Regions from separate parts of the Pedobacter sp. GW460-11-11-14-TSB4 genome, predicted to be linked through region 3. Evidence: riboswitches for the same ligand, from Rfam matches in the RefSeq annotation. Region 3 holds a riboswitch; each other region holds the start of a gene.
The links. Region 3 has a riboswitch for S-adenosylmethionine ahead of AC07YT_RS16075 (SusC/RagA family TonB-linked outer membrane protein). Riboswitches for the same ligand answer to the same signal wherever they lie in the genome.

Region 1: linked by a shared signal. The riboswitch ahead of AC07YT_RS01890 (O-acetylhomoserine aminocarboxypropyltransferase/cysteine synthase family protein) and the one ahead of AC07YT_RS16075 (SusC/RagA family TonB-linked outer membrane protein) in region 3 are both predicted to bind S-adenosylmethionine.
Region 2: linked by a shared signal. The riboswitch ahead of AC07YT_RS18670 (TlpA disulfide reductase family protein) and the one ahead of AC07YT_RS16075 (SusC/RagA family TonB-linked outer membrane protein) in region 3 are both predicted to bind S-adenosylmethionine.

The regions. Positions count from the first base shown of each region.
Region 1 is NZ_JBWKYI010000001.1:437,039-443,222, forward strand. Features, by position in the region: gene AC07YT_RS01875 (hypothetical protein) at 1-98, opposite strand, end outside; gene AC07YT_RS01880 (trans-sulfuration enzyme family protein) at 221-1,336, shown strand; gene AC07YT_RS01885 (hypothetical protein) at 1,383-2,399, opposite strand; SAM riboswitch class I at 2,610-2,720, shown strand; gene AC07YT_RS01890 (O-acetylhomoserine aminocarboxypropyltransferase/cysteine synthase family protein) at 2,984-4,315, shown strand; gene AC07YT_RS01895 (homoserine O-acetyltransferase family protein) at 4,344-5,402, shown strand; gene AC07YT_RS01900 (homoserine dehydrogenase) at 5,549-6,184, shown strand, end outside.
Region 2 is NZ_JBWKYI010000022.1:4,142-10,325, reverse strand. Features, by position in the region: gene AC07YT_RS18680 (RagB/SusD family nutrient uptake outer membrane protein) at 1-120, opposite strand, end outside; gene AC07YT_RS18675 (SusC/RagA family TonB-linked outer membrane protein) at 137-3,127, opposite strand; gene AC07YT_RS18670 (TlpA disulfide reductase family protein) at 3,571-4,698, opposite strand; SAM riboswitch class I at 4,941-5,040, opposite strand; tRNA gene AC07YT_RS18665 (tRNA-Ala) at 5,261-5,337, opposite strand; gene AC07YT_RS18660 (hypothetical protein) at 5,420-5,626, opposite strand; gene AC07YT_RS18655 (chloramphenicol acetyltransferase) at 5,698-6,184, opposite strand, start outside.
Region 3 is NZ_JBWKYI010000016.1:82,982-89,165, forward strand. Features, by position in the region: gene AC07YT_RS16075 (SusC/RagA family TonB-linked outer membrane protein) at 1-1,888, opposite strand, end outside; SAM riboswitch class I at 2,214-2,320, opposite strand; gene AC07YT_RS16080 (peroxiredoxin family protein) at 2,457-3,728, shown strand; gene AC07YT_RS16085 (trypsin-like peptidase domain-containing protein) at 4,280-5,956, opposite strand; gene AC07YT_RS16090 (TlpA family protein disulfide reductase) at 5,953-6,184, opposite strand, start outside.

The sequences.
Region 1 (6,184 bases), on a different contig from region 3:
CCTGTTACACCTGCTGTTACTCTTTTTGCAGTATTACAACTTTGTAACATTACTAAAGTAGAACATGCTATTGCGATAGCTATAAATAATCTTTTCATTTTTGTTTAATTTAAATTTCGTCAAACTTGTTACATAAATCTTGCCAAAACCATTACGAACCTTAAATTAGCGCCAAATTATTAAATTACATCCCGATATTACTTCGATCAAAATAATGACCATGAAACCCGAAACCCTTGCTATTCACGCTTCTAATCTTGTAAAAAGCATTACAGGCGATGTCACTCCTCCTCTTAATCTGTCGACAACTTTTTTTCGCGATGCAGAAGGCGGCTATCCGGGCGGACACATGTATAGCAGGGTAAGCAATCCAAACCGGTCTGCTTTAGAAAACACTGTGGCCAAATTAGAATATGGTGAGGATGCAGCGGCTTTTTCTTCGGGGAACACCTGTGGTCTGGTTTTATTCCAGGCCTTAAAACCCGGCAGCCACATTATTGCGCCAGATGATATGTATTGGGGAATTAAAAAACAATTGCTTACTATTTTTAACGATAGTTTGGAATTTGACTTTATTGACCAGACCGATTTAGATCTGATACAAGCGAGCATCAGATCCAACACCAAACTGATCTGGATTGAAACGCCATCCAATCCTTTATTAAAAGTTACCGATATCGAAGAAATTGCTAAGATCGCGAAGGCGAAAAACATTACATTGGCCTGCGATAGCACTTTTGCTTCTCCAATTTTACAAAACCCAATTTTACTGGGTGCGGATATTGTGATGCACAGCAGCACCAAATACCTGGGCGGACACAGCGATGTACTCGGCGGAATTTTGGTAACGGCCAAAAAAGATGAGCTTTGGGAGAAAATCAAAAACATCCAGCAAACGGGTGGTGCGGTGCCTTCTCCTTTCGATTGTTTTCTATTAACCAGAAGTATTAAAACACTGGCTTACCGCATGAAAGGACACTGTGAAAATGGAAAGATTATCGCTGACTATTTAAACGCACATCCAAATGTTGAAGCTGTTTTTTATCCTGGATTAGAAAGTCACCCACAGCACGATATTGCAAAGAAACAAATGAAAGATTTTGGTGGGATGATGTCGTTCCTGGTTAAAGGAGATGTTGAGGCTGCCCATAAAGTGGTCAACAAAGTTCAGTTATTTGCGCAGGCGACCAGTTTAGGAGGTGTTGAAAGTTTAATCGAGCACCGTTATTCCGTAGAAGGCCCTGATAGTAAAACGCCTAAAAACCTACTCCGTATTTCTGTAGGTTTAGAACATGCAGATGATATTATCGCTGATTTAGCACAGGCGCTGGGTTAAAATATAATCCTATAAGGTCTTTAAGACCTTATAGGATTTATATATCTTATTTAGGGTTACAAATTGTGCTTAGTTTCAACGAATAATTTGCTTCCAATGGCTCATTAGTCTGTGCCAAACGTTGCGATCCTGTATTGGCCGGGCAGGCAATATCACCGGCAGCATCATATATCAATTTTGTTCCGCCAGCCAGTAATTCTTTTGGTACGTAAACCTGCACCCTGGTAATCGAATAACCCGAAGGGAAATAACGCACATAATAACCGTCTGGGTGTTTGGTCCAGATACCACTTGGTACATCGCTTCTTGGTGGCGCCATCCCCGCTATAATGGCATATTTTTCCATGTCTGCATAGGTATAATTTCCAGAAGCAACTAGCTGGCGGATATTATTTTCTGCTTCAAAAACGGCCCTCACACCTGCTGGCAATTGATCTTTGGCTTTTTCCATTACATCGAAAGGTAAAATGCCTAATGCACCACCTTCTAATTGGGTAAGTTGTTTTGGTGTTAATAATTTAATGGCAGTTACCTTAACCTGTCCATTAAAATCGGCAAATTTTGTTCTGGCAATGATCGTCCAGAGTAAAGCCTGAATATCATGTTGGTCTACATCAGGATGTTTTTCTGCGCTTTTCAGTATGGAAACCACAATTTCTTCCTTCGGACCTAAAACTGGTGCAAACATATAACCATCGCCTTTTGATGGTGCAAAAGTTCCGGCTTTTAAACAATAACTTTTATTGTTCATTTCGTATAAACCTTCGCAAAGTACAAAACCACCGTCTGGGTTTTTAGGCAATAAATATAATGGCTGGGCTTTTAAATTTAATGAATTAATAAAATCAGGTAGCTTTTCGCCTTCTCTGTTTACATCTTCAAAGCTGGTGGTAATGGCAGCGGGCTGTTTTAAAAACTTATCTACCCCTAAGGCTTTGGCACCCTGAGCAGTGCCTACTTTTAACAGTTTGTCTTTTAAACCTCCGAATTGGGCGTTTGCGCTGCTTAAACCTATTACAGTAAAGAGCAGGCCTAAACATAGGGCTTTTGTATTTTTCATCATGATTAAATTTAGATAGGTAACACAAACTTAGAATTTTAAGCGTTAATTTCTTATTAAAAGTTTCGCATTGTCATCACACCATAAAAATACACCATTCATTTTCAGTGCGTTAATGTAATTTCGAAATTTTATTTTGTGGATTAAAATTAAATTCAGACATTTGGAATATTATTTGGCAGAAAGCTAAATAAAAGTCAATCTTCACAGGTTGATTTATAAAGAAGTGGCGAGAGACTGGCTCGATGACCCACTGGCAACCCTCAGAAAGAGAAGGTGCCAATTCCTGACCGGATAACATGGTGTTATTTGGAGATATAAATTAGAACTGATGAAAACATTAAATCTTCAATCGCTAAGCGAACCCAGTGCTAACCTTAAAAAGGTAGAACGGACTTCTATTTCTTTTATTTGTTGCGAGATGCGTGCGATTACTTGTATGTGCTGTTGCATACAGTAATTTAAAAATCTTCCTTTTTTGTTTCTTTCAAATTGGAAGGTCCCGCGAAATCGGGATACGCCCTGTTAGGTTTTAGGATTACCCTAATTTCCACCTATCTAATCACACCAAAAAAAAAATAGAAATTATGTCAACATCATATAAATTTGAAACTTTACAATTACACGCTGGTCAGGAAATAGATCCTACAACTGGATCAAGAGCGGTTCCTATTTATCAAACCACTTCTTATGGCTTTAAAAATGCCGAACATGGGGCTAATTTATTTGCTTTAAAAGAGTTTGGAAATATCTATACCCGGATCATGAATCCAACCAACGATGTTTTCGAAAAACGTATTGCAGCTTTAGAAGGTGGTGTAGCTGCTTTGGCCGTGGCCTCAGGACAAGCCGCTCAATTTATAGCCTTAAACAACATATTAGAAGCTGGCGACAGTATCGTTTCTTCATCTCACATTTACGGTGGAACTTATAATCAGTTTAAAGTTGCTTTTAAACGTTTGGGTATACATGTCGATTTTGCTAATCCTGATGTGCCTGAAGAATTTGAAAACAAAATCACCGATAAAACCAAAGCAATCTTTTTAGAAACCATTGGCAATCCGGCATTTAGTGTTCCTGATTTCGAAAAAATTGCGGCCATTGCAAAAAAATATGATCTGCCATTAGTGGTCGATAATACTTTCGGCGCAGGTGGTTATTTGTTTAAACCCTTAGAGCATGGCGCCAATATCGTGGTCGAATCGGCAACGAAATGGATTGGTGGCCACGGAACCAGTATTGGCGGTGTAATCGTTGATGGTGGAAATTACAACTGGGGCAATGGAAAATTCCCGCAATTCTCTGAGCCTTCGGAAGGTTATCATGGCTTGGTTTTTAGCGATGTTTTTGGCATCGGCGGACCATTTGGCAATATCCAGTTTATTATCCGGGCCCGTGTAGAAGGATTAAGAGATCTTGGACCGGCCTTATCCCCTTTCAATTCTTTTCTTTTATTACAAGGATTAGAAACTTTATCGCTCCGCGTTCAGCGCCATGTAGATAATGCATTAGAATTAGCCACCTGGTTAGAAAACCATCCATTGGTTAAAGAAGTTCAATATCCTGGTTTGGCCAGCAGCAAATACAACAACCTGGCTAAAAAATATTTAAGCAATGGTTTTGGTGCAGTATTATCGTTCGAGTTGACTGGAAGCAAAGAAAACGCAACACAGGTAGTTGATAACTTAAAACTGGTATCGCATCTGGCCAATGTAGGTGATGCAAAAACACTGATCATTCAGCCTTCAGCCACAACACACCAGCAATTAAGCGAAACAGAACAATTGGCAGCGGGTGTTAAACCAAATGCCTTAAGGGTTTCAGTCGGCATTGAGCATATTGATGATATTAAAGCCGATTTCGAACAAGCGTTTGCCACCATTAAAGCTACCGCTCCAACAGCGCATTTACAAGCCTAACCGTTAATATTCCGAATACAACAAAACAATGAGTACAACATCAACATATCACTATAATAAACAGTTCAAATTAGAGAGCGGAAAAAAAATCCGTAACCTGCAGATTGCTTATCAAACTTATGGCAAATTAAATGCAAATAAAGATAATGTGATTTGGGTTTGCCATGCACTTACCGCCAATGCTGATGTTTTTGAATGGTGGGAAGGTTTATTCGGTCAAAACTCATTGTTCAATCCGGAAGAGCATTATATCGTTTGTGCCAATGTTTTAGGTTCGCATTATGGTAGCTCGAACCCATTAAGTACCAATCCGGTAACGGGCTTACCGTATTACCTTTCATTTCCTCAGTTTACCATCCGCGATTTAGTATCGGCACACCAGTTATTGGCATCGCATTTAGGTATTGATTATATTAAATTATTAATCGGTGGTTCGTTAGGTGGTCAGCAAGCTGTGGAGTGGAGTATTTCCGAACCGAATAAAATCGAAAACCTGATTTTGATTGCCACCAATGCAGCACATTCTCCGTGGGGAATTGCTTTTAACGAAAGTCAGCGTTTAGCCATTACTACCGACAGAACTTTTTATGCCAACCAACCTAACGGTGGCAGCAAGGGTTTAAAAACTGCCCGTAGCATTGCACTTTTAAGTTATAGAACATACAGTGCTTATGGCAGTACACAGGTAGAAAGTGTAAACGATAAGACAGATAATTTCAGGTCGTCTTCTTACCAGAATTATCAGGGAGAAAAACTGATCAACCGCTTTAATGCTTATAGTTATTATTATTTAACCAAAGCAATGGATAGTCATAATGTGGGCCGCAACCGTAAAAGTATCGCCGATGCATTAAAACTAATTACGGCAAATACATTAGTCATTGGTATTGAAAACGATGTGTTATTTCCACTGTCAGAGCAAAAATACCTGGCCGATCATATCCCTGGAGCAGAGTTTAGTGCCTTGCATTCGGATTATGGTCATGATGGATTTTTGATCGAAACAGATGCCCTGACTAACGTCATCGGAAACTTTATTAAGGAAAGCAGGAATAAAAAAATTATCAAATTACAGCATACGGCTTAGGGAGGTAGAAGGTTTAGGGTTTAGGGTTTAGGGTTTAGGGCGAAAACAACGAGAGCCGCTAAAATTTGCGCAATAAAAAACAAAAAATAATATAACATGCAGTTAATCGGTGTATTCCCGCTATCTGTATAATCAAGTCTAAAATAATGAGTAAGAATTTAAAAATCGGTTTATTTGGTTTCGGCGTTGTAGGGCAAGGTTTATTGGATATCATCCAAAGCCAGAACCTGAACCTGGAGATCATTAAAATCGCGATAAAAGACCCAAGAAAGAAGCGTACCCTTAATAAGGATCTGTTTACCACTGATCGCAACGAAATACTGAATAATACAGAGATCAATACGATTGTAGAATTAATTAATGATGCAGATGCGGCTTATGAAATCGTAACTACCGCATTAAAAAATGGTAAAAATGTAGTATCTGCCAATAAAAAAATGATCGCCACGCATTTGAAAGAGCTGGTAGATTTACAACAAGAGCTTGGTACTTCATTACTGTATGAAGGCGCTGTTTGTGGTAGTATTCCAATCATTCGAAATTTAGAAGAATACTATGATAATGAATTATTCCATGCTTTGAGTGGGATTTTCAATGGCTCATCTAATTACATCTTATCGAAAATATTTAACGAAAACCAAAGTTACGATTCGGCTTTAAAGGAAGCACAGGATTTAGGGTTCGCAGAAACCGATCCGATTTTAGATGTGGGCGGTTATGATCCAAAATATAAACTGGCCATTGCTACAGCACATGCCTATGGTTTGTTTGTAAATCCTGAT
Region 2 (6,184 bases), on a different contig from region 3:
AAGACTGGATAAGGCATCAGCCGCAGCTATAGTATCTCTGGGCGCCGTTTCCAGTGTTTTTTTACATCCTGAAATCCCAACCAGCCCGGTTAGTATAAGTATATATAAGTATTTTTTCATTTTGATTTATTTTTATCTACAATCCGATCTGGAATCCTAAAGTATAAGTTCTCGCCTGCGGTACTCCCCCATTATCAGAAAGTACGCTTTCCGGATCAGTCCCTGTATATTTGGTCCAGGTTAACAGATTGGTACCGGTCGCATAAAGAAGTACATTATTAAGCTTTGCTTTGGAAATGAAATTTTTAGAAAATTTGTAAGACAACCTCACTTCTTTTAGTCGCAGGTAATCTCCTGGCTTATACCACTGGGTTGATAGCGTACTGTATGCAGTAGAGGCAATTCCCCCGGTTACATAATTTCCTCCGGTATAGGCAAGCGGCACATCTGTAATCTGCCCAGGTGTTGTCCATCTTCTAAAAACATCCGTACTCCGGTTTGATGCATTTGCATAACTATCCAGGAAGTTTTTATTCTGATCGATCAGCAAAAAGCCTGTAGCATACTGGAAGAAGATATCAAGGCCAATTCCACCGTATGAAAAGTTATTGGTAAACCCACCAAAATATTTCTGCTGGCTGTCGCCTATAATTTTCCTGTCGTTGGTGGTGAGGTTATAGGTCAGGTTATTGTTTGCATCTAACCAAAGCGGTCTTCCATCAGCCGGATTTACCCCCGCATACTGGTAAGAAAGAATCCTGCTTACGGAGTTGCCAACCAACTGGAATCGTGGATCAAGATCATCGGTAATAAGTTCGAGTACTTTGTTTTTATTAAACGAGACGTTGAATGAACTGCTCCATTTAAATTTACCGACCAGGTTTTCAGAATTTATCTGAAATTCGAAACCCCGGTTACGCATTTTACCGGCATTATCGCTCACTCCGCTATAACCGCTTGTACTGGGCAGTGTACGCGTTAAAAGCAGGTTTTTATTCAGTTTATTATAATATTCGGCAGTAAAACTTAACCTATTGTTCAATATTGACACATCGGTACCAAGATTCAGGGTATAACTGTCTTCCCATGTAAGTTCTACATTCGGAAGGCCGCCCGGCGAAATCCCGCCTACACCATTATAACCTGAGTTCGAACCAAAGGTGGAAAGAGAGGCAAAGTTTCCGATACCCGAATTCCCAACTTTACCATAACTGGTTCTGATTTTCCAGTCATTCAGCCATTTAACATCCTTTAAAAAGTTCTCTCTTGAAAGTCGCCATGTAAGTGATCCCGATCCAAAGAGCCCGAATTTCTGGTTTTCACCAAACCTTGAATTTCCATCGTAACGGATTGTTCCGTTAACAATATACTTATCATCAAAAGCATATTCTGCCCGGGCAAAATATCCCAGGTTTTTAAACTCTGTAAAGCTCGACGAAATAGAAGCCAGAACAGTACCTCCGTTCAATGTCCTGAATAAATAGTTTGGAAAACCTGTTTTCTGGGTAGTTACGGAGTTGTTTACCTGATGGCGATACTCAAAACCTGCCAAAGCAGATACTTTATGCTTAGCTCCATACAGGTGGCTGTAATTTAAAGTTGCGTTGGTTTGGTAATTTTTAAACTCGGTATCTAAAAAGGTATATCTTCCGTTTGGTGCGGCACCATCTCTTGTTCTTGGATCCTGAAAACGGTCCTCTTTGATATCTCCATAATCGATCGAACCTGTTGCCCTAAACTTCAGGTCATCAATAATTTTATAATTCAAGGCAAAAATCCCCTGAAGCTGGTTGGTAGTCCCTTTGTTAATATCGTAATTTGCAGATTTGATTGGATTGGTGGCTACTGCACCGAGCAAAGGTTCATTGTAATCGCCCGAGGCGGTGTATATGGCCTGGGTTGGAATCAGAAAGTTTGCTCCAAATGAAGGGTTTGCAAATGTTGAACCACTCAGCGTTCCATTCTGGGTAAAGGTACTCAGGTTTAAATTTGCCTCCAGCGATAACCGGTCATTTACATTGTGCTCAAGATTGGTTTTAAAGGTACCTCTTTTGAAATCCTGCTGAATCTGTTGCCCTTTTTGATCAAACAGACCTGCAGAAATATAAAATTTGGTTTTGGCGTCACCTCCCCGGGCAGTTAACTGATAGTTTTGTGTCTGGCCTTTCCGGTAGGCGGCATCATACCAGCTATAAGATGGTGCGGCAGACGGATCAGAACCAAAAACCGTTTTGATACCAGAAGGACCAACAACCTGGCTGCTATTGGCACCGTACCGGTTAACATATTCTTCTGTGTACACCGATAGCCACTCAGGTCCAGAAAGTACATCAAGTCTGTTAACCTCTTCTGCGTAACCAAAGTAACTACTGAAATCGAATTCGGTTTTCCCTGCTTTCCCTCGTTTTGTTGTGATGATAATTACGCCGTTTGCGGCCTGTGAGCCGTAAATAGATGCAGATGAAGCATCTTTCAATACATCAATAGTTTCGATATCATCGGGATTCAGGTTGTTTAAAATATTAGATGTAGATAAGCTTCTGGATAAATCTCCCGAATTGATCTGGATACCATCCACGATGTAAAGTGGTGCAGTACTGGCGTTAAATGAGCCCGTTCCGCGGATCAATACACTTACCGAAGCACCTGGTGTTCCTGAATTGGTGGTTACCCTAACCCCGGGTAACCTACCCTGCATGGCCCTATCGAAACTTATTAAAGGCACTTTTTCAATCTCTTTTGCCGAAATACTGGAAACCGCACCTGTAATGTCTCTTTTTTTAACCGTTTGGCCGAAACCAGTTACGATAACCTCTTCTAAACCTGTTTGATCGGCTTGTAAGCTGATATTGATTGCCTTACGGTCACCAATATTCTCCCTTAGCGTTACAAAACCGAGGTAGCTAAACTCAATTGTTTTTGCCGATGATGGAGCAACGATGGAAAACCTCCCGTCTGCATCAGTTTGCGTGGCAATTTTACTGCCCGATATTCTTACAGAAACAGCAGGAATGGGCAGCCCGTCTGCCACAGCTATTACCTTTCCTGTAATAACTTTGGTTTGTGCCCTTGCATTAAAGACTGCAAAAAGGCACAGTATAATAAGCGAAAATAACTTTCGTTTCATTTATGATGGTTTTAGTTAATGAATGTTGATGCCAGTTCCCAATTCATGGCAGATATTGAAATTTTACCCACAGCGATTTCATTGCTAACAGAAAAACTGCCTAGCCTTAAATCAACACAATGCTTTAAGAAGAAAAATGGGGTAATTTGGGAGAATAGGATAGTTTAAGCAGTAATACAATCGTTTACGGCTAAGGGACATCCATTTAATTGACGAACTAATTTTTTAGGATATTTTCATTATATTTGTTTGAGTGGTTAAACATTAAGTCGCATTATTGGTCACATACCGTGATAAATCACTTGATTCAGGGGCGGCCTCAATCGCCCCTGTTATTATTTATCTGGTAACCTTTTGTACACTTTGCATAAAAGGGCAGCTGTCTTTTTTCTCTTATTATTTCTAAAACTTATTAATTAATTTTTATTGAACCGTATTCTTATCTATTTACTTTTAGCCTCCAGAAGCGACGCCAGTTTTTCTTTCAATGCTTCTCCACGAAGTCCTTTTGCGATAATCTTTCCATCTGGATCAATTAAAAAGTTTGCCGGGATAGATCTGATTCCATATTGTTTTGCTACCGCATTGTCCCAAAATTTTAGGTCAGAAACATGTGTCCATGTCAACTGGTCATCGGCAATGGCTTTTAACCAGGCCTCTTTTTTCCCAGGCTGATCTAAAGAAACACCCAATATGGTAAACCCTTTATCTTTATACTGATTATAGGCTGCTACTACATTAGGATTCTCCTGTCTGCAAGGTCCGCACCATGAAGCCCAAAAATCAACCAGAACATATTTTCCTTTAAAATCAGATAATTTTACCGGTTTATCGTTTACATCATTTTGTGTAAAATCGATTGCCTGAAGTCCAATTTTGGTTTTCTTTACCGCGTTGAAGTAAATTGAAACATCTTTACCAGCTTTACTCTCTTTTACCGTCCCATCTAATCCAGCATAAACCTGTTCCGCTTCTGCCTGTACGGATTCACTGGTGGCAATCTGCTGAATTGCGTTTAAGCTTATGTAAGATTTAGGGTTTTTCCTTGCAAAATCAAGGTATATTGGCTCCAGCGCCTTACTTGCTGCTTCATAACGTTTATAAATCGAATCGGTTAGTGCCTTATTTTTTTTCTGTTCAGGACTAAGTTTACCAAATTCGCCGCTTATGGCTGCAAGTTTATCCTGTACAGGTTTGGTTAACGCTTTTAACTTATCATTATCGGCATTTACTTTCGATCCGGAAATTGAAGCATTTTTTAAAGAATCTGCCGTGGCAAGTTTAAGGGTACCTGTTTCGAGATAAAAGGACAATACATCCCTTTTTCCGTTTTTTTCAACTGGTTTTCTATAGAGCGATGCCCTAACCGGATCGGCTACATGGCCAGAAAAGGAGAATGATCCATTTTTTAATTCTGTAGAATCGGTAAGCGATTGTCCATTCTGAGCATAACTGAGGTATACTTTTTCGGGGGCTGATGATTTTTTCAGGGTTCCCTCAATGGAGAACGGTTTCTGTGCTATTGCTGCAACCGGAAGGATACTAATGGCAATTAGTAGTGATTTTTTCATGGTTTTTGGTTTTATGGGTTCTTTTTATAAAATAATTAAGTTCAAAGTTGAAACAGCATGTAAGCTCAACTACCTGAAAACACGCTCGAAATAGTTGTTGCCTTTCAGCTGGAAGATATCAGGTTTCATCCCTACAAAAACTTTTTCGGGAGTGATATCGTCAGCGCTGGTGTTTAAATAAATGTTCATTTTTTAATCTTTAAAATTTACCACAGGCTCATTCAGATTCTTTAGCGAAATCTTTCTTATCTTTCCTTGGTTAGAGGAAGGATTTAGCACCTTATTTGGCAACAGGTTGCTAAGACATCACAGGGCCTTTCCCTCAGTCTTTCTGGATAAGTCTGCAAAATTATTCCTTGCAGGAGCAAATATATATAATTCCTATAGATTTTGTAGTCTTTTTATTTAAAGTCTAAAAAAAGTGGTTATACCTGTAAAAACACTCATGAAAATTGCATATCTATGACTGTTGATGTAACAAACTTTGGTGGATATTTAAGCTACTATGCCAGGGAAGAAACCCTTTAAATGACAAAGGCTACCTTACAGGTAGCCTTTAATGTGGTGGAGAATATCGGATTCGAACCGATCACCTCTTCACTGCCAGCGAAGCGCTCTAGCCAAATGAGCTAATCCCCCAATTTTAAATTTTCAAGCTTCCTGCCCGAGCAGCAAAAATAGCAAATACTTTCTCGAATGCAAATGATAATTCACTTTTTAATTAATCTTTAGGTTTAAAAGCAAACAAGGCCATTAAACAGATTACCGCAAACACCGATTGCATAGGATAATTGATGAACAGAAAAAGTACAAATGTGGCAATAAGCAACAGTACAAAAAACATAATGGCCTTAAAAGCGGTATCCATATAACACATGGCTACAACAGCCAAAAGGTAAAAAGGAATAATAACGGCAGCTATAAACATCGCCGAAAATAAATTCCTAATATTAACCGAACATTAAATATGCTTTAGGTTTAATTGCGTAAAGTTGTGAGTTAAATATATTCGTTAACTTCTTTTTTGTTTAACAGCTCCTGATAACAATCTACAAATTGGGCCACGTTATAGCCATCCATCAAGGCATGGTTTACGTGTATGGAAACCGACATTATTTTTCTCCCGTTTTCATCTCTAACCTTGCCAAAAGATATTTTAGGGCAGCTATCGTGATAAGCATAATTGCGGGCATGTGATAAAGAAGTGAAATTTAACCAGGGTAGTGCCGAATAGTGAATTACATTTCCGCCTGATGAGGAAGGGATTAAACCTGTGCTGGCCTGCACCTTTTCAATCTCTTTATTGGCCGCTGTTCTAAAATCTTCAAAGTCATTATAGAAATCCATGTAGCCAAATCCAAATGTGCCATTTGGTCTGTTAATTGTGGCTGCAGCATGCACGCTTTCATACTTCCAAACCTCGCCATCAATAATGCGGTAACGAAAAGGTTCTACCTGATTGGCAGCAACAAGCGATTTGTGCAGG
Region 3 (6,184 bases):
ACGATGGATAAAAATAAGACCTGTTCTGTGCCGGCAAGGTTGATGACCAATCGTTACGGGCCGTGATGTTGGCAAAAAGGTAATTTCTGAAGCCAATCTGCCCTGATGCATAAACACTATAAGATTTTAGCTTTGAAAGATTATTTGATGAAACCAATGGATCGCGGGAGTTTTTAAGGGTATAAAGTCCGGCAATGGCCAGTTTTGGTGCACTTTGATCATTCTGTTCAATATATTGCCTGCGGATGTTACCTCCACCCAGTAATTCGAGACTAAAATCGTCGTTTAACTGTTTGTTAAAATTTAAGGTCGCATCGGTATTGTTCTCATTAACGGTGAAAGCACTTTCCGTGTACGAGCCAAAAGGTGTGCCGTTGGTACCATAAGCAATCCTCACTTTACGCCTATCATTGTAATAATCTGTTCCGGTTCTGAAATTGAAATCTAGTCCGTCAATAATTTTATAATTCAGTGCAACACTTCCAATAATACGGTTACGGTTTTGCGATACAGTATTTTCGTAAGCTACCCAATATGGGTTGCTGTAATAGCTGTTGTTCCAGTTAAACGTTTTTCCATTTTCATCCAAATAATTTTTCAATTGGTTAATATCAACCTGACGACCAAACCAGGTAAACTGCAACATGGTACTGGTTGATCTTGAACCACCTGTTCCAGGTAAGTTATCAGAATTAAGTCTGCTGTAGTTTGCGTTCGCTGTTAAGCTTAGTTTAGGCGTTATTTTTAAGGTAGTATTCAGCACAAATGAATTTTTGCCCTGTCCGGAGTTAGGCACAATACCCACCTGTTTTAAGTTGTTGTATGATATCCGATAGTCGTACTTTTCACCTGCATCTGCAACCGATACGCCATTGTTTAATGAATATCCGGTTTGAAAAAAGTCGCGCACATTATCAGGATGTGCTACAAATGGAACCGCCACTCCTTTCGAATAAAATTGTGGAATTAACCTGCCGTCCAATTTTGGCCCCCAGCTTTCGTCTACTCCATCATTAAGGCCTTTACCTGCGCCATCTACATAACTGAACTGACCTTCTGAACCCTGACCAAAAGCATTTTGATAAACGGGAAGGGTGAGTAACGTTTCCAAAACGGCATTTGAATTGACCTCAATTCCCAATCCTTTTTTCGATTTACCGGTTTTGGTTTTAATGAGGATAACCCCTGCTGCAGCCCTCGAACCATATAGTGCCGCGGCATTTGGTCCTTTTAATACACTTATTGATTCTATATCTTCGGGATTGATATCCGAAATGGTATTGGCATAATCTCTTGCCCCAGCCGAATTTAACTGAGAATTGTCTACCGGAATTCCGTCAACCACAAATAAAGGCTGGTTATTTCCGGCGATAGAGGTTTCACCTCTGATGACTACTCGTGATGAACCCATACTCCCCTGGCTATTGGTTACCCGTACACCGGCTATTTTTCCGGCGAGTGCATTTACCAGGTTGGATTCTTTAGCTTCAGCCAAATCCTGTCCTTTCAATTCCTGAACCGCATAACCGAGCGATTTCTTCTGTCTTGAAATACCCAGGGCGGTAACCACTACTTCATCCAGCGCATTATCGCTCGACTGGAGAATGACTGAAATCGGGCCGGCATTTTTATTGATCTGTATTTCCTGGCTCTTAAAACCGATGTAAGAAAACACCAGGGTGCCTTTATCTGGTGCATTGATAGAAAAAGCGCCCTTCGCATCAGAAATGGTAGCTTGTTTGGTTTCTTTTATTAAAACGGAAACACCAGGGAGTGTTTCACCATCTGCCGACTTTACCGTTCCGGTAACCTTCGCATCCTGAGCGGAAAGCTTTTGTGCGATGAGGAGCAGCAAGATAAACGCTATTGATTTTAAATTTTTAAACATATTGTGTAGTTAATAATTAGTTAAAAGGGATAATAATTTTGGGCAAAACCATTCCACCACGACTAAAACGTGTTTGTTTTTAAAGCAGAAAAGGATTGGTTAGTCTAAAAAAGCCTGTTAAAACGGAGCAATTTTAACAGACTCCACGCATTCGGAAGCCTGCGTTAGGGTTTACATCAATGGATTTCAGCTCGTCTGTCTTTTTCATTTGAATGATTTTATTTAATGCATAATTTAATTTCAAGAACGCATTCAGGGCAAAAAAAAAGCACCCCTTAAATCAGAAGTGCTCCATATAATTCTTATAAGGATAACGCAAACAACTGACTTAACTACCCCAGATTCATCCGGGATGGAATTAGCACCATTTCTAAAAATTAGATGGTTGCTAAGGCTTCACAGGGCCATTCCCTCCGCCTTTCTTGATAAGTATTTTAAAATAACTGGGGCAAAGGTATAATTAATTCCATTTATCCTATAGTTTTTATAGATTTTTATTCAAATATTTTTTCTTTGGCAATTACATCCCTATATTTGTCGACTAATTTAGTCGATTAAGCACATCCCAATGAAACTCAAATCCCTATTAACAACCCTATTGGCCATATCAACCACCTTTACCTATGCACAGGAACATACAGCATTAGCAAATAACCAGGCGAAAAAACTTCAGGAGAAAAAACAAAAAACTTTTGTTGCCCTTGGTAGCTGGCGCGGAATAGCTAAAGTAAAGGAAGGATTAGAAATCCCCTTCAACTTCGAGATCAGTGAAAAAAGCGGACAGCAGAAATTATATTTTCGTAATGCCGAAGAGCGTTTTGAGGGCGGTCTGGTCAAACAAACATCCGATTCACTTTTCGTTAAACTGGACCAGTTTGATAACGAACTCGCCTTTGCCATAGACGGCGACCAGTTAACCGGTACATTAAGGAAACAGGATAACACGGGTAAAGCTTTGGTGATTGTTGCCGAGCGAAAAAATTACCGTTTCAAAACAACAGCTAAACCTGCAACGGCAGATTATTCCGGCAGTTATGATGTGGTTTTTAAATCGCCTAATGGCAAAGCGGAAAAAACAGTAGGTTTATTTAAACAAACGGGAAACAAACTTACAGGTACTTTTTTACGGGTAACCGGCGATTCGCGTTACCTGGAAGGTGTTGTAGAAGGAAATGAATTTCAACTTTCGAGTTTTATTGGCTCCTCTCCTGCCTATTACAAAGGAACTTTCCAGGCAGATGGTTCGTTAACAGGCGAAATTTTAGGTGCAAGGGGAAGTCAGCCTTTTACCGGAACCAAAAACAAAGATGCAGCCCTACCCGATCCTTACCAACTTACCTACCTGAAAAAAGGATACAAAACACTTGATTTTAGCTTTCCTGATGTAAACGGTAAAAAGATTTCGTTAAAGGATGAGAAATACAAAAACAAGGTCGTGATTTTAACCATCACCGGAAGCTGGTGCCCGAATTGTGTTGATGAAGCTACTTTTATTGCGCCATGGTATAAAGAAAACAAGAAACGCGGTGTCGAAATTATAGCTTTGCATTACGAACGCTCAACCGAACCTGAATATGCAAAAAAAGTGATGACGCGTTTCCGCGAACGTTTCGGCATTGATTACGACCAGGTTATTGCAGGCACTGCCGATAAACAGGTGGTATCTGAATCGTTGCCTGCACTCGATTCTTTTTTATCGTTTCCAACGACGATAATCATTGATAAACAAGGCAATGTAGCACAAATCCATACTGGTTTTAATGGTCCTGCAACCGGTAAATTTTATGATGAATTTGTGAAAGAATTTAATACAGAGATTGATACCTTGCTGAAGAAATAAGCATTTCTTATCGGTTGGTGTCTCACCAACCGATATAAAGTGTTGGTCGGTGAGACACCGACCAATAGCATAAAAAACATTAATAGTAGCGCAGGCAAACCGCTCCAAATAATAATAATGCATCATGCATCTTTTTTGTAAAGCAGGTGCAGTGCCTTTCGGTTTGGGCAGCCCTTCTTTCCGCTTCTATCTTTTTGTGAATGAATTACATAAACAATTAGTCTTGCACAAAAAGGATAGCCGCTTCAATAAGGTTTATTAAACAAAGGCCTGTTCATTTAACACAAATATGCCCTGAAGAAAGATTCTTGCCCTCATTTTTTACATTGCCCGTCGTAACTAGCCCCGGGCGTAGTGGCATCCCCGAAGCGCAGCGGAGGGATACAGCGAAGCACGGGAAAAAACTTTAATAGTAGCACAGGCAAGCCGCTCCAAATAATAATGCATCATGTATCGTTTTTGTAAAGCAGGCTTAGGCAATCCTTATTGGTCGGTGAGACACCGACCAATAGAATTTCCGTGACTTCCGTGTTTCCGTGGCGATAACCAAGCTACTGAACAGTCTTTAAAAGAAAACTGATCATGCTTTTCTTTGGAACCACCACCGTAGTCGTCCGGCTAAACCTGGCGATATTGATCCCATAAAAATTACCTTGCCAATCGAAAACAGGAGAACCGCAGGCATTGGGTTTAATGGCTGCATCGTGCGTAAAAACAGCATTAAAACCATCCCTCCTCGCTGATTTACCACCTTCAAATTTCTCAGCTGGGTGGTTAGAAACCGATTGCCCCCGTCCTTCCAGTTTAAAAGTTTTCTTCATTTTCCCGACAGGATTTGTCCATTCAAACGTCACTTCATCATCTGCCCAATATTTTAGCAGTTCAGGGGCAAATTCACTGGCCTTTTTCATAGGCATCCCATTCATGCTGATCAGTTCATCGCCTACTTTTAGCCCTGCTTTTTCTGCCGGACTACCTGCTTTAATTAAAGAAAACTGAACAGGGCTGGAATTGTATACCACCATTGCGCCCAAATAAGGCTGGTTGTTAATTTTGGGTAAATTAAATAGTGAACTACCCAAAACACTGTGCATCACTTTGCCACCCGGTTCAACAGTATATAAAAACCTTCCCATTTCTATTTTAAGGGTGTCAGATGAATTAAGATCTAAATCGATTCCGCCGGTAAGTTTCTGATCAACCTGAAATAAAACAAGATCGTTTTCCTGATCTTTGGCCATTAATTGGAGTGGAACAGCTGATCCATTGTTATCCAGTCGGGCATTTTCGCCTACCATGGTATGTTTACTTAGCAGAAACTGTTTTTTAGTACCACCCGGCATTTTAACATTGAATAAAGTGGCAATTATCTCCTGATTCTTACCTTTTAGACTACTTTTAATGAAAAAGCAACTGTTTTTAAAGCCTGGTATATCAAAATCAGGATGAAATGCTTTTTGTTTGCTTTCTTTTTGAAGAACCCTTAAAAGCGGATCTGTTTTAACTTCATCCACCTTTTCGGGAAAAGCCGTATAAAGTGTTTCGCTGTTCAAAGCTGTCCAATACCGGCGGTAAAGGTCAACAGGAATTTCGAAGTTCATTTCTTCAGAAACATCAATGGCACTGTGCAAGCCAATAACACGGCCATAATAATCAAACAGCGGACCTCCAGAATCGCCCGGTTCCATTTTGCAGGTGGAGCGGATAAAACCGTATTCATTTTTCACTTCGGCAACAGTTCCCAATCGTAAAGTTGGCAGGGTTTGGTTTAGGCTTTCGGGATAAGAAATACTGATACAAGGTTCATTTTTAAGCAAACTTGCTGAATAACCCATCTCGGCAAATGGCCAGGTGCCTTTATCGGTGATTTTCATCAGTCCCACATCTGGAATGCCAGGGGTATCTTTATTCTCTATTTTACCTAAAGCCAGGGCAATGCATTCGCGCCCGTCAGGAAAAAAAACCTTATAATTTTTACCTGGTAAAATGGTGTGTGCTGCAGTTAAGATGTAGCCATCGGCACTCACCACTACCCCGCTAAACTGAGCACTGGTTCTTTGGTTCTGCTGCACATCGAAACCCCACATCCGTACACTCGCCGGGTATGCTTTTTTAACCGCTTCGGCAATGGTTTTCTGGAATTTGACAAGCTGTTTTTTCTGGGCCACAGCATTTAGGCTGAGTAGCACGCCTATCGTTATCGCAATTCCCTTGATATAGTTATTCATGATGATTTAGGATTTTTTGCCAGCGTAATCCGCTCAGAAATTTCCTGGAGTGCATCGGCATCGGTTCCGGTGAACCCGGTGAGTTTAAATACAATATTCCCTGCTTTATCGATAATAAATTTGGCAGGAATGGCACTAACGCCATAATCTTCAACCGCAGCATTATGCCCGGCGCCATCTTTCAGGTCCATCAGCACCTGAAAATTAAAACCCGATTGAGTGATGTAC